One region of the Phenylobacterium sp. LjRoot97 genome, then DNA from elsewhere that is predicted to be linked to it. Evidence: predicted binding sites of a transcription regulator. Region 1 holds the regulator's gene; the other holds the start of a gene.
The links. Region 1 encodes LexA, which represses DNA repair genes until DNA is damaged. Its sites were predicted from a motif close to ATGTTCNCNANNTGTTCT; they were not measured.
Positions count from the first base shown of each region.

Region 2: a site for LexA is predicted at 2,540-2,557, ahead of ssb (single-stranded DNA-binding protein). Genes of this name have one in related genera too.

Region 1 is NZ_CAXUTH020000001.1:2,023,246-2,027,639, reverse strand. Features, by position in the region: gene trpD (anthranilate phosphoribosyltransferase) at 1-864, shown strand, start outside; gene trpC (indole-3-glycerol phosphate synthase TrpC) at 861-1,649, shown strand; gene lexA (transcriptional repressor LexA) at 1,782-2,477, shown strand; gene ACSQ2H_RS10145 (ComEC/Rec2 family competence protein) at 2,484-4,394, opposite strand, start outside.
Region 2 is NZ_CAXUTH020000001.1:2,429,671-2,434,064, reverse strand. Features, by position in the region: gene ACSQ2H_RS12120 (hypothetical protein) at 1-1,331, shown strand, start outside; gene ACSQ2H_RS12115 (hypothetical protein) at 1,379-2,059, shown strand; gene ACSQ2H_RS12110 (hypothetical protein) at 2,105-2,494, shown strand; gene ssb (single-stranded DNA-binding protein) at 2,641-3,174, shown strand; gene ACSQ2H_RS12100 (amidohydrolase) at 3,298-4,394, shown strand, end outside.

The DNA of each region.
Region 1 (4,394 bases):
GGCGAGACGACCGGCGAGATCACCGCCTGCGCCCGCGCCATGCGCAAGGCCGCCGTCACCCTGGACCATCCGTTCCAGGTGATGGACGTCTGCGGGACCGGCGGCGACGGCCTGCACACCCTGAACGTCTCCACGGCCGTCGCCTTCGTCTGCGCCGGCGGCGGGCTGAAGATCGCCAAGCACGGCAACCGCGCGGTCTCCTCGCGTTCCGGCGCCGCTGACGTGCTGACCGAGCTGGGCGTCAACCTGGCCGCCAGCGCCGAACAGCAGCTGCGCGCGCTGGACGAGGCCAATGTCGCGTTCTTCTTCGCGCCGGCCCACCACAGCGCCATGCGCCACGTGGCCCCGATCCGCACCGACCTCGGCTTCCGCACCATCTTCAACCTGCTCGGCCCGCTGACCAATCCGGCCAACGCCCAGCGCCAGGTGATGGGCGTCTTCGCCGACCGCTGGGTCGAGCCCCTGGCCCGCGTGCTCGGCGCGCTCGGCGCTGAACGGGCCTGGGTCGTGCACGGCGGCGGTCTCGACGAGATGACCACCACGGGCGAAACCAGCGTCGCCGAATATCGCGACGGCCAGGTGCGCCTGTTCACGATCACCCCGGAAGCCGTCGGCCTGCCGCGCTCGGCTCTGGCCGACCTCACCGGCGGCGCGCCGGCCCACAACGCCGTCGCCCTGCGCGAACTGCTGGACGGCGCCCAGGGCGCCTACCGCAACATCGTGCTGCTGAACGCCGCCGCCGCCTTCCTGGTCGGCGAACAGGTCGAGACGCTGCGCGAAGGCGTCGAACTGGCCGGGCGGATCATCGACGACGGCCGCGCCAAGGCCGCTCTGGACAAGCTGGTCGAGGTGACCGCGGCATGAGCGACATCCTCGACAAGATCGCCGCCTACAAGCGCGAGGAAGTCGCCGAGCGGAAGGCCCAGCGGACCCTGGCCGACCTCGAAGCCGCCGCCCAGGCCGCCTCCGCGCCGCGCGGCTTCCGCGCCGCGCTCGAACGCGCCCATGCGCCCGGCAAGTTGGCGCTGATCGCCGAGATCAAGAAGGCTTCGCCGTCCAAGGGCCTGATCCGCGAGGACTTCGATCCGCCGCTCCTCGCCAAGGCCTACGAGGCCGGCGGCGCGGCCTGTCTCTCGGTGCTGACCGACGGGCCCAGCTTCCAGGGCGCCGACGCGTTCCTGACCGCTGCGCGCGACGCCGTCGCCCTGCCAGCCCTGCGCAAGGAATTCCTGGTCGATCCGTGGCAGGTCGCCGAGGCCCGCGCCCTGGGCGCCGACGCGATCCTGGTGATCATGGCCATGGTCGACGACGCCCTCGCCGCCGACCTCATGTCGGAAGCCGCCCGCCTGGGCATGGACGCGCTGGTCGAGGTCCACGACGAGGACGAGATTATCCGTGCCGGCAAGCTCGGCGCGACCCTGGTCGGCGTGAACAACCGCAATCTGCGCACCTTCGAGACCGACCTGGCCATCACCGAGCGCTTGGCCGACGCCACGCCAGGCAACGCCCTGCTGGTCACCGAGAGCGGCATCTTCACGCCGCTGGACGTCACCCGCCTGGAACGCTGCGGCGCGCGCGCGATGCTGGTCGGCGAAAGCCTCATGCGGCAGGCCGACGTCACCGCCGCCACTCGCGCCCTGCTCGGCTGAGTCGGGCCCCGGGCCCTTCAAGCGACCGAAAAAGCCTAGCTTTTCAAAGGCTCCACGGTAACTTGACATTAACCCAGAACACCTAGAGAACATTCGTGACGTTAGCGCTTTGTTCTCAAGGGCTCGACAGCCATGCTCACCCGTAAGCAACACGAACTTCTCATGTTTATCCATGAGCGGATCAAGGAAACCGGGGTCTCGCCGTCCTTCGACGAGATGAAGGAGGCGCTGGACCTGGCCTCCAAGTCAGGCATTCACCGGCTGATCACGGCGCTTGAGGAGCGCGGCTTCCTGCGCCGCCTGCCGCACCGGGCCCGGGCGCTCGAAGTCGTCAAGCTGCCGCAGCAGGCGACCACGGCCGCCCCGCCCAAGGGCCGCGCGCCGTTCAAGCCGCAACTGGTCGAAGGCGCCGGCGACGCCCCGGTCATGCCGATCGCCAACGACACCCGCGAGCTGCCGATCCTGGGCCGCATCGCCGCCGGCACGCCGATCGAGGCGATCCAGCAGGAGCGCGACCGGATCCCGGTTCCGGAGACCATCCTCGGTGCGGGCGAGCACTTCGTGCTCGAGATCGCCGGCGACTCGATGATCAACGCCGGCATCCTCGACGGCGACTACGTGGTGATCCGCAAGACCGACACCGCCAATTCCGGCGACATCGTCGTCGCCCTGGTCATGGGCGAGGAAGCGACGTTGAAGCGCCTGCGCAAGAAGGGCGCGTCGATCGCCCTGGAAGCCTCGAACCCGGCCTACGAGACCCGCATCTTCGGTCCCGACCAAGTGCAGGTGCAGGGCCGCCTCGTCGGCCTGATCCGCCGCTACCACTGACGAGCGTCAGCGGCTCCAGGGCCGCTGACCGCGCAGATCCTGCGCCCAGACGATCCGCCAGCCATCGGCCGTCCGATAGAGTTCGGCCGAGCCGCCACGTTGGAAGTCGGCTTCGGTGAGAGTGAGCGCCTTCGGACAGGGCGCCGCCTGACCGCGGATTACGACGATCTCCGCCCACTGGCAGAACAACGGCAGCTTCTTTTCGATCGTCGAGGCCCGGCGAGTAAAGATCGCGGCGATGCGAGCATCCTGGCTCGACTGCAGCGGCGCGCAGGACCAGCGGTCGCAGTCATATCCTCCATCGCGGGCGTCAGCGTCCGCCACCGTCAGGCCCCGCCGGCGCGACCAGAGTTCGGCTGCGAACAGCTTGGCGTCCGGGCGCAGAAGCACCGCCTCATCGCCGCGCCTGACGGCGACCGCCGAGCCATCAGCGGAGATCCACGCGTCGGGCGCGGGCGGTCGCGGACAGAGCCATACGGCCAGCGCCAGCGGCAGTCCCAGCCAGCGCAGCGGCCCCTTCCACAAACATAGCCACAGCACCCCGACGAACGCCGCCGGCAGGGTCCAGGCCGGCGCGCTCGCGAAGATCCGCTGGCTGCCGGGCATCGCCGCCACCCAAGAGGCGATCATGTTCATGGTGTCGATGGCCAGGCCGGCCGCCGCCAGCGGGAGGCCGCCCAATCCCAAGGGCGCGAGCACAGCCCCGATCGCCAGGGCCGGCATCATCAGGAACGAGGTGATCGGCGCGGTCAGCAGGTTGGCGACCAGGCCAAAGGTCGAGACCCGGTTGAAGTGCTGCATGGCGAACGGCCCGGTCGCCAATCCCGCCACGAAGCTCGCGCCGATGCTGGCGGCGGTCCAGACGCCGAGCGCCTGCGCCACGCGGATCGGCCAAGGCGTGTTGATCTCGCTCGGCGGCCTTGGCCAGGCCTCGGCGAGCGCGACGAGGGCGGCGGTCGCGGCGAACGACATCTGAAAGCCGGGGGCGGCCACCGCCTCCGGCTGCAGCGCCAGGATCACCAGGGCTGCGATCGCCAGGGTGTGCAAGCTGATCGCCCGCCGATCGACGAGAATCGCCAGGAACGCCGCTCCGGCCGTGATCGCGGCCCGTTCGGCCGGCGCCGGAGCGCCGGAAATCACCAGGTAGAGCGTGACAGTGGACAGACCGGCGGCCGCGGCGACCTTCTTGGACGAGACGCGCAACGCGGCCCACGGCCAAGCCGCGATTCCCAGACGCACCGCCGCGAAGGTGAAGCCGCCGACGATGGCCATGTGCAGGCCGGAGATCGAGATGATGTGCGCCAGGCCCGATGCGCGCAGGTCCTCGACCTGCTCCTTTGGAATAAAGGCCTCGTGGCCGCTGATCATCGCCGCCGCCAGCCCGCCGCTCTCGACGCCCATCTCCTCGACGATCCGCTGGGCCAGCGCCCAGCGGAGCGCGTTGACCTTCATCTCCAGGGCGAGTCGCCACGGCGGCGGCGCGGCCCGGATCGACTGGACCGGCGTCAGCGCAAATCCGACTCCGCCGACGCCGTCGAAGAACGCATCGCGGGCGAAGTCGTAGGACCCAGGGCTGGCGGGCGGCGGCGGCGCGTTGACCATGCCCTTCAGCGAGATCGCCGAACCCGGCGCCGGCAGAACGTCATCGTCGCGCAGGGTCACCCGAATCCGGATCGGCGTGGCGTCTGGCGCAAGGCCGCTGATCCTGATCGGGGCGATGAGCAGCCGCGGCCCGCCCTGCCCCGGGCTCGCCACGTCGACGACGAATCCCTCGATCAGCCGCACGCCGCCCCCAGCTGGCGCGATCGGTGCCCGAACCGCTTGGGTGCGAAGCTTGGCCGCGGCGAAACCGCCCAGCGCGAACGCCGTCAACACGAGCAGCACGACCGCCGGCCGAGCAAGGCTCAGGCGCGACAC
Region 2 (4,394 bases), 410 kb from region 1:
TCGGCGCCGACGGATCGCTCTACGTGCTCGGCCGCACCAAGGGCGCGATGCCCGGCCAGACGTCGAACGGCAACTGGGACAACTATCTGCGCGCCTTCGACGCCGAAGGCCGCCTGAAGTCGACGACCCAGTTCGGCACCTCCGGCGAGGACAAGCCCGCCGGGCTGGTCGTCGATGGAACCAATGTCGTGGTCGCCTCGATCGAGGGCGGCGAGGTCAAGCTTCGTCGCTATGACATGACCGATCCGAAGGCGCCGGGGCTGTCGGCGACACGCAGCCTCGGCACGCTCGGCGGCGGTTCGGTCGCGGGCATCACCATGGACGGCGGCAATATCGTGATCGCCGGATCGACCGGCGCGACTCTCGGCGTCGCCAACACGACCCGGCCTTCGTCGGGCAGCGTGGACGCGTTTGCGGCGCGGATTTCGATGGACCTGTCGGGGAGCGCCGACGCCATCGCCTACTACGGCGGCAGCGGCGACGACCGCGCGACGGCGATGACGGTCGCCGACGGCAAGGTCTGGCTGACCGGCACCACCAAGACCGATCTGCCGGGCATGGACAACGCCGTCGGCAAGGTCGACGGCTTTGCGGTTGGGCTCGACATCGGCACGGGCGTGGTCGCCTGGTCGCAACGCTTCACCGGTTCGGAGAAGATGACGACGCCGACGTCGATCGCAGTGGATCCGGCAGGCGCCAGCGCTTTGGACCGGCTCGGGCTACCCAGCGGCAAGGTCGCTTATTCGGACTCCCAGCTCGTCACCTCGGCCACCTCGGCGCGGCCGGGCGACACCTTCCAGATCCGACGGCGGATCGGCGGCCCGGCCGTGACGATCACGATCGAGGCGACCGACACGCTCGATACCCTGGCGAAGAAGATTCAACGTGCGACGTCGTTCGGCGTGAAAGCCGAGGTCGTGTCTGACGGCGACGTGCGCAAGCTGCAGATTCGGCCGCAGAACAGCCGGTCCAGCCTGGAGATTCTGGGCGGGAAGGGCGGGCTCGACGCGCTCGAGGCGCTCGGCCTGCATGAGGGCTTCGTCCGCAGCACGGTGATGAAGGACGACAAGACGGTCCCGGGCGACGGAGGCTCGGCGATGTACGGGCTGAAGATGCCCCGCGACTTGTCTCTGTCGACCAAGGAAGACATCAAGGCGGCCATCGACAAGCTGACCATGGCGATGTCGGTGCTGCGCGGCGCCTACCGCGACCTCGAACAGGGCATGAAGCCCGCCAGCGAGACGAAGAAGGCGACTGGCGAAGTGCCTGCCTATCTCAAGAACCAACTGGCGAACTATCAGGCAGGCCTCAACCGCCTGACCGGCGGCTGACCAGACGCGCGCTTGAAACCGTCACACGCACGGTCTAGCGAGAGCGCATGGAATTCCTGAAAGATCGGCGCACGCTTCTGGCCCTTGTCGGCGGCGCGCTCGCCTTGTTGGCCGGCGTGATCATCGCGAGCGTCATGGTCAACAAGGGTAAGGGTGAAAAGCCTGCGCCGCCGCCCGCCTCGCAGGGTGGCCTGGTCGTTGAGACGGGCGCGCCGGACGACGGCCGGTTGGATCCGGCAAAGCCGCTGCGTTGTTTCGTGGCCGGGCAGTATGTCGGCGAAATGACCCTCGCCGAATGCGCGAAGCGCAACGGCGTGGCGACCGGCGCGCTCGACGTCGGTGTCGACGAGGCCGGCAATCTGGCCGCCGCTGACCAGGCCGGCACGATGCTGACGCCGCTGCCGCCGCAGCCCGAGGCCGTAACACCGCTCAATCCGACGCCGGCCGCGCCGACCCAGACGCCGGCGGCGACCAATGCCCCCGCGGGCAGCTGCTGGCGTTATGTCGATGGCGGTTGGCGCAAACTGCCCAACGAGCTGTCCCTCAACGCCTGCGTTCAGACGTTGTTCGCTGGCCGCTGCGAGCGGCCCGGCGGAGCGACCTACGGCCGCTGGATGCAGCAGACGCTGCGCCTGGTGCCGGGCAAGGTGGAGGTGTCGGGCGACAATCGCAGCTTCCGTCCGCTGGCCGAACAGGCGCAGAACTGCTCGATCTCTTCGATCGGCTAGGGATTCGCCCTGCCGCCGCCGCAATCGCGACTATAGGCTGACCCCATGCTGCTCCGCTTCGCCCTCGTCGCTGGCCTTTCCATCGTCGCGCTGGCGGCGTGCTCCAAGCGCACCTTGCCGCCGGGCGGGGAGGGGATCTGCTGGAACGTCACCCGCACGGCGGACGGCGAACTGAAGTACCACAAGCTGAAGACGGACGTTCCGACGCTCGAACACTGCGCGGCCGAGCTCGAGAGCATGCGGGTTCGCTTCCTGCGCATGGGCGGCTCGGTCCGCGAGATCACCGGAGCCTACAAGGGCAGCTTCATCTTCATCGACCGCCGCGGGATCTTCACCGCTCCCTCGCTGGAAGAGCATCCCTACCTGGCGCTGGTGCGTACTGGCGATGGCCGCTTGGCGATCCCCGGCGCGATGCCGCAGCAGGCCGAGCAGTAGGCCGCTGCCCGCGACCAAATCGCTGTGGACTAAGCGTTAACGTCGTGAACAGATAGAGAACATCGACGTTGATCCGTGCGAGCGGGTCGTCTAGCGTCGCGCGCTTGGGCGAAAGCCCGCAAGCACGGAAAGCAAGGGACAAGCTCATGGCGGGCAGCGTCAACAAGGTCATTCTGGTCGGCAATCTCGGCGCCGACCCTGAAATTCGTAGCCTGAATTCGGGCGATCGGGTCGCCAACCTCCGCATTGCGACGTCGGAAACCTGGCGCGACCGGAGCTCGGGCGAGCGCAAGGAAAAGACCGAGTGGCACCGAGTCGTGATCTTCAACGACAACCTCGTGAAGGTGGCCGAGCAGTATCTGCGCAAGGGCTCGAAGGTCTACATCGAGGGCGCGATCCAGACCCGCAAGTGGACTGACCAATCGGGCCAGGAAAAGTACTCGACCGAAATCGTCCTGCAGAAGTTCCGCGGTGAACTGACCATGCTCGACGGCCGCGGTGATGGCGAGCGCAGCGGCGGTGGCGACTACGGCGGCGATTACGGTGGCGGCAGCGGCGGTGGCGGCGGCGGTTACGGCGGCGGCGGCGGCGGCGGCGGATTCGGCGGCGGCTCGCGCAACCAGAGCTCCGGCCCGCGGGAAGACTTCTCGGCCGACCTGGACGACGAAATCCCGTTCTAGGCGTCACGCAACAGATCAAAAGGGCCGGCTGCGAAGCCGGCCCTTTTCGATTCCGGCTGTGATTGGCCTTGGCCCAGCGGTCGAGCTAGATCACTGCTCGTCCATAGTTCTCGGGGGCTTCCCATGAAAATGCTGTCGTGCGCCGCTTCGGCGGCGGTTCTCGTTCTGGCGGCCGCGCCGGCCACGGCCGCGACGCTCGATGTGCAAGCGGCCAAGGCGCAGGTGGCCCAGACGCTGAACGGAGACTACGCGCAGCTGGACGCGCTCTACAGGGATCTGCACGCCCACCCGGAGCTCGGCTTCCAGGAAACGCGCACCGCCGCCAAGCTCGCGGCCGAGATGCGCGCTCTTGGCCTGGAGGTCACCGAGGGAGTCGGCGGCACCGGCGTCGTAGCTGTCCTGAAGAACGGTCCCGGTCCGACGGTCCTGGTCCGTACCGAACTCGACGCCCTGCCGATGGAGGAGAAGAGCGGTCTGTCCTACGCCAGCCGCGCGCAGGCGACCTGGAACGGCAAGGAGACCTTCGTCGCCCATTCCTGCGGCCATGACGTGCACATGGCCGCCTGGATCGGTACGGCGCGCGCCCTGATCGCCGCCAAGGCGCGCTGGAGCGGCACTGTCATGTTCGTCGCCCAGCCGTCTGAGGAAACCGTCAACGGCGCCAAGGCGATGCTGGATGACGGCTTCATCAAGCGCTTCGGCAAGGCCGACTACGGCTTTGCGCTGCACGTCGGTCCGGGGCTCGCCGGGCAGGTCTACTACAAGCCCGGCGCGGTCAGTTCGACCTCCGACAGCCTGGACGTGGTGTTCGCCGGGCGCGGCGGGCACGGCTCGATGCCGGCCGCCACTATCGACCCGGTGATGATGGGGGCTCGTTTCGTGGTCGACGTTCAGAGCGTGATCAGTCGCGAAAAGGATCCGGCGGCGTTCGGCGTCGTGACCATCGGGTCGTTCCAGGCCGGCAGCGCCGGCAACATCATTCCCGACAGCGCGCAGCTGCGGGGCACCATCCGCACCCAGGACGGCGCGGTGCGCGACAAGATCCTCACCGGTGTGGAGCGGACCGCCAAGGCGGTCGCCGACATGGCCGGCGCGCCGGCGCCGACGGTTAAGATCGTTCCCGGCGGCAAGGCGGTGATCAACGATGCAGCGCTGACCGAACGGACAGCGAAGGTCTTCCAGGCGGCGTTCGGCGCCAATGCGGTCGTCCAGCCGCAGGC